DNA from 2 places in the Kocuria sp. CPCC 205297 genome. Region 1 is predicted to be linked to the other one. Evidence: riboswitches for the same ligand, from Rfam matches in the RefSeq annotation. Region 1 holds a riboswitch; the other holds the start of a gene.
The links. Region 1 has a riboswitch for S-adenosylmethionine ahead of RF650_RS12820 (LLM class flavin-dependent oxidoreductase). Riboswitches for the same ligand answer to the same signal wherever they lie in the genome.
Positions count from the first base shown of each region.

Region 1 (2,964 bases):
GGAGGAAGAAGTACGGATCCGTGCCCTTCGTCGCGGCCACGGACGTGCCCGCGAGGTCCGCCACGGTGCGCACGGGGGAGTCCGGGGTGCGCACGAGCGCGGACCACTCGGGCTGTGAGAACAGGTCGATCGTCCTGATCGGCGAGCGGTTGGCACGTGCGAGCAGTGCGGCGGAACCTGCCGTGGAGCCCACGTCCACGACCCCGGCGCGTAGCGACTCGTTGGCCTTGTTGGAACCGGCCGAGTACACCCACGTCACGGTCTGGCCGTGGGCGCCGGCGACCTTCTCGAGCCAGCCCTTGGCCTTGATGATCAGGGACAGCGGGTTGTAGGTCGCGTAGTCCAGGTAGATCTCGTGCGCGGAACCGCCGGCCACACCGCGGCCCGGACCTTCGCCCTCCATGACGCATCCGCTCAGGGGCAGCGCCAGCGCGGACAGGCCGAGTGCCTGCAGTGCGCGGCGTCGGGACAACTGCGCCATGCGCTCAGCGCTCCACGCCGAGCAGGGCCAACAGGTGGGCGCGCAGTGCGGTGATCTCACTGTCCTCGCGGGAGCGCGGGCGGGCCAGCTCGGGGGAGATGATCTCGGCGATGGTCGCGGGGCCCGTGGCCGTTTCCCGCGCGAGCACCACCACGTGATCGGAGAGCACCAGGGCTTCCTCGACGTCGTGGGTGACCATGAGCACGGTCGTGGGATCGGCGCGGTGCACGTCCAGCAGCAGATCCTGCATCCTGATCCGGGACAGGGCGTCCAGGGCCCCGAAGGGCTCGTCCAACAGCAGGACCCGCGGGTTCCGTGCCAGGGCCCGGGCGAGGGATGCGCGCTGTGCCATGCCCCCGGAGATCTCCGAGGGACGGTGATTCGCGTGGTGGGACAGGCCGACGAGCTCCAACAGCTGCGCCACCCGCCGCTTCCCCTCCTGGGCGGGAGTCCCGTGGGGCAGACCCAGTGCCACGTTGCGCGCCACGCTGCGCCACGGCAGCAACCGCGGTTCCTGGAAGCCGACGGCGCAGCGCGGGTCGATCTCGCGCACCACCGAGTCGTCGATCCGGACTTCGCCCTCGCTCGCCGTGCCGAGCCCGGCCACGGCGCGTAGCAGGGTGGACTTGCCGCACCCCGAGGGGCCCAGGACGGAGACGATCTCGCCCGGACGCACCGTGAAGGTCACGTCCCTCAGGACCTCGTGGACATGCGCTCCGTGGTGTGCGGGGAAGGACTTGCCGACCCGGTCGAAGGTGACCGCCGCGGCGTCGACGGCAGATTCCGGGCGCGTGAGGACATGGCTCAATTCATCAACTCCATCGTTCCTGGCATTAGCACCTTGCCCGCGTGGGGCTGGTTGCTGCGACGTCAACGAGCCAGGTCTCTCAGCCGCTCCGGATGGGAACCCCACCATTGAACGGGCCGGGAGCCCGCGGGTGCAAATCGTGTGACGCGCCGGGGCGTCGTCGTGACGTGCCGTAACCCCAGGTGTTTCCGAGGACCGGGGATCCCCGTTAGGATCGATGTCACAACGATCACGAGTGCCGACGTTCAGCCCTGGCTTGTCGGACGGCAACCCTCTCCCGTAGCGGGGTGCCCCAGGTGAGGATCGGGCCGCATGACACACCGCATGCGGCAAGTACGGCGCCACACAAGCGCGCTGGACCCGCAAGGTAGGCCGCCGTAGGTGGTGCACGGGGCGCGGGTCGTGTTCCTGCTGAGGGGCTGACCGAGATGAGCAAACGGATTTCCGTCAACGCGTTCGACATGACCTGCGTGGATCACCAGAGCTTCGGGTTGTGGCGCCACCCGCGGTCCCGGGCCACCGAGTACAACACCATCGAGTACTGGACGGAGCTGGCCAAGCTGCTGGAGCGGGGCAAGTTCGACGCACTGTTCCTCGCGGACGTGGTGGGCATCTACGACATCTACAAGAACTCCGCGGCTCCGGCCGTGCGTGACGGGGCCCAGGTCCCGGTCAACGACCCGTTCATGCAGGTCTCGGCCATGGCCGCCGTGACCGAGCACCTGGGCTTCGGCGTGACGAGCGCGGTGACCTACGAGCAGCCCTACACCCTGGCCCGCAAGTACGCCACACTGGATCACCTCACCAAGGGCCGCGTGGGATTCAACGTGGTGACCTCCTACCTTCCGTCCGCTGCGGAGAACCAGGGCCTGCCGCGCCAGATCGAGCACGATACGCGTTACGAGATCGCGGAGGAGTTCCTGGACGTGTGCTACAAGCTCTGGGAGGGCTCGTGGGAGGAGGACGCCGTGGTTCAGAACCGTGAGACGGGTGTCTACGCGGATCCCACCAAGGTCCATCCCATCCGGCACAGCGGGGAGCACTTCACGGTTCCCGGAGCGGGGCTCACGGCACCGTCCCCGCAGCGCACACCGCTGATCTTCCAGGCCGGCGCGTCCTCGCGCGGGCAGGCGTTCGCGGGTAAGCATGCGGAAGCCGTGTTCATCGGCGGGTTGCGCCCGGACCTCACACGTTTCGTGACTGACAAGATCCGCGACCGGGCTCAGGCCGAGGGCCGCAGCCGTGACGACGTCAAGATCTACGCGATGCTCTCCGTGGTCGTCGCGGACACGGACGAGCAGGCCCAGGAGAAGTACCGCGATTACCTGCAATACGTGGACCTGGAGGCCTCCCAGGCGATCATCGGTGGGTGGTCCGGCGTGGACCTGTCCCAGTTCGACGAGGACGAGGCCCTGAACTACATCAAGACCGACTCCATCCAGTCCTTCCTGACCCCGTTCACGCTGCAGTCCAAGGACAAGCAGTGGACGCGCGAGGAGATCGCCAAGCACTGCGCCCTGGGCGGGATGGGTGCCGTGCTCGTGGGCTCCGCACAGACCGTCGCGGATCAGCTCGAGACCTGGGTGGACGAGGGCGGCCTGGACGGCATCAACCTGGCCTACCACGTGAGCCCCGGTTCCTTCGAGGACTTCGTCGAGTACGTGGTCCCCGAGTT
Region 1 covers NZ_JAVKPY010000017.1:20,797-23,760, reverse strand. Annotated here, with positions in the region: gene RF650_RS12830 (aliphatic sulfonate ABC transporter substrate-binding protein) at 1-481, opposite strand, end outside; gene RF650_RS12825 (ABC transporter ATP-binding protein) at 486-1,289, opposite strand; SAM riboswitch class I at 1,297-1,388, opposite strand; SAM riboswitch class IV at 1,517-1,631, shown strand; gene RF650_RS12820 (LLM class flavin-dependent oxidoreductase) at 1,709-2,964, shown strand, end outside.

Region 2 (2,964 bases), on a different contig from region 1:
ATCCTGGTCGCGGACAGCAGGCACGGCACGATCAAGATGGGCCCGGACCACGCGAAACCCCAGTTCAACCTGTTCACGGGGTGGGCCATGTACGCCCTGATGGGCATGGCATTCGGCTACTTCGCCTACCGCTTCGGCATGCCGCTGAGCATCCGCTCCGCTCTCTACCCCTGATCGGGTGCCGGATCCACGGTGCCGCCGGCGACGCCGTGGACACCGCGGCGCTGCTGGGGACCATCTTGGGCGTGGACAAGGGCACCCGGCGGCTTTCCGAGCTGAGCATCATCCTGGCGATCGGGCTCATGCTGTACGTGCTCATCACCGGGCGCACGGCGTTCCTGCTGGATGCGATCGTCAAGGGCGTGAGCGGATTGCGCGTGGCAGACGCCTCGGTGATGTCCGAGCTCGTGACGGTGAACCCGAAGATCACGGTCTTCATGATCGGTGAACGCGCCGCCGAGCTGATCGCCCAGGACCGGGACGCGACCGCCCGGTGAGCACGGCCGTCAAGAACCGAGCAGGCTGAGAACATGGGTGTGGCCCGGGTCCGTCCGGACCCGGGCCACACCCGATCGTGGAGTTCGCGGTCGCGGGGACCGTGCTCGCGAGGACTACGCGGGCAAGGGCTCCAGCTTGTAGAAGGACACCCCGCCGGTCACCCGGGACGCCCCGGGGACCAGGAGTCTGCTGTACTTGGCGCACCACTGGCCGCGCCCCCGTGTGTGCTGTGCGGCGAGTGCGACCTCACGGGCGTCGTCCGCGAAGTACTCGTGCTCGTGACCGTCCGATCCCGTGATGGACACCACGTGCCGGGCGGGGTCCGCCTGAACGGTGACGTCCACCCATTGTTCGCGGGTGTCGGGGTGGGATTTCTGGGTTGTCGTGTTCATGATGTCGGGCCTCTGAATTTTCCGGTCGCTTGCCGGGACCACACGTGTGGCCCCGGCCACTTCGTCATCCAATCCACCCCTGAACCGAGGGTTGGCGTACGCCGAGTTGGAGCTCTGGGCGCGCGGTGACGTCCTTGTCGTTGCGCGGGCGCATCTCGTGAAGCTGCTTCGAGCCTATCCGTGGATTCGGGGGACCAGCCAGGCGCGGACCGAGAATGTCATCAAAACTTAATCAAGCTTCTGTTGAGTAACATCTGGCACCCGGCGGCGGTTCTCATGGGGTGCGCAGGTCGCTGCGGCGCGTGCCGCGCATCCGGGAGGTGACCGTGCGAGCGCGCTCGTAGTGGCCCAGCAACTGCTCGCACACGGCACCCCACGTGCGCTCCTGCACGCACTGGCGGGCGGTGCGCGCGAAGGCGAGGCGTTTGGCGTCGTCGCCCGCGAGGTCTCGGACGCGCTCGCGCAACCCGGCCAGGTCACCCGGGGCGTAGAGCCACCCGTTACGCGAGGAGTCCACGAGGTCCAGGGGGCCGCCGCGGCCCACGGCCACCACCGGGACCCCGGAGGCCATGGCTTCCTGGATGGTCTGGCAGAACGTCTCGTGCTCACCCGGGTGCACGAACACGTCCAGCGACGCCATGGCCGTGGCGAGTTCGGTGCCCGTGAGGAAGCCCTCGAAGTGCGCGTTGGGCAATACCGAGCGCAGCGACTCCTTCCCGGGGCCGGAACCGATGATCACGAGCCGGGTGTCCGGCAGGGCGTCGATCGCGGCGAGGTCCGCGACCTGCTTCTCGGGGGCCAACCGCCCCACGTATCCCACGAGTCGCTTGCCGCCGCCCACGCGCTCGCGCCACGCGTGATCGCGCAGCGCGGGACGGAACCGACTCGTGTCCACTCCGCGGCGCCACATGTGCACCCGCTGGACGCCATGCTCGTGGAGTTGGCTGATCGACGCCGTGGAGGGAGCGAGCGTGAGGGTCGCACTGTTGTGCATCGCACGCACGTGGGACCACATGGCGGTCTCCAGCACGGACGCCCCGTAGCGTGCGGCGTAACCGGGCACGTCCGTCTGGTACACGGCCACGCACGGCAGACCCAAACCCTTGGCGGCCTGGATGGCCTGCCACCCGAGCACGAACGGGGACGCCACGTGCACCACGTCCGGCGCGAAACGGGCCAGGATGCGCTGCATGCGACTCACGGTGCAGCTCGCCACGCGGACCTCGGGATAGCCCGCGAGCGGCAGGGACGGGATGCGTTCGATCCGCACGCCGTCCACGTGGTCCACAGAGCCCAGGAACAGGGTCTTCTCATAGGAGGGGGCGATCACCATGGCCTCGTGCCCGTGATCCCGCAGGTGTTCCAGGACGCGGATCACCGAATGCGTGACACCGTTGACGTGGGGGAGGAACTGTTCGGCCACCAATGCGATTCTCACGGTTCCCACTGTGGGCCCGGCGCCTCACGGGGGAGTCACCCGGGGGTGGCCCGCAGATGAAGTCCGCGCTAACTTCGCTGCCCGTGGTGCGCGGGTGAACGTGAAAAGATGTCCGGTGATGAAACTTCCCTCACTGCCCGGCGTGGTCTCGGGCGTACGCGACCGCTTCACGTCGCACGGTTCGTCCCCCGCGCGCGCCGCCGACGTGCCCCGCCCCGAACCGGACGACTCCCCGGGACTGCCCATGCCGCTCGCGCTGCAGGGCGTGATCGAGCTGCTCGCGGTGGCCGTGGTGGGCCTGTTGCTGGGCACCGTGCTCCTGGGCGCGGTATGGGCTGCGGGGGGCTTCGCGACCCTGGGCGCGGGCGGGAGCCTGCAGCTCGCCGGACAGGTCTGGTTGCTCGCGCACTGCGTGCCCCTCACGATCCAAGCCATCCAGGGCCTGTCGCTGGACGGTGGCGGGACGGTCACGCTCGTGCCTCTAGGGCTCACGCTGATCCCGTTCGGCCTCGCGGTGATCGCGGGCCGCCGGATCGCCCGGGCGTGCTGGCGCGGTCAGTTCCTGATCCCGTTCTTCGCCGGGATGCTCGCGTACGCGCTCTTCGGGGCCCTCGTGGGCTGGTTCAGCCGCACCGA
Region 2 covers NZ_JAVKPY010000001.1:275,171-278,134, reverse strand. Annotated here, with positions in the region: gene RF650_RS01345 (BCCT family transporter) at 1-174, shown strand, start outside; partial or broken gene RF650_RS01340 (hypothetical protein) at 81-308, shown strand; partial or broken gene RF650_RS01335 (GMC oxidoreductase) at 354-497, shown strand; gene RF650_RS01330 (hypothetical protein) at 612-890, opposite strand; SAM riboswitch class IV at 911-1,053, opposite strand; gene RF650_RS01325 (glycosyltransferase family 4 protein) at 1,165-2,328, opposite strand; gene RF650_RS01320 (DUF6350 family protein) at 2,447-2,964, shown strand, end outside.
Region 2: another riboswitch for S-adenosylmethionine. It lies ahead of RF650_RS01330 (hypothetical protein); the one in region 1 lies ahead of RF650_RS12820 (LLM class flavin-dependent oxidoreductase).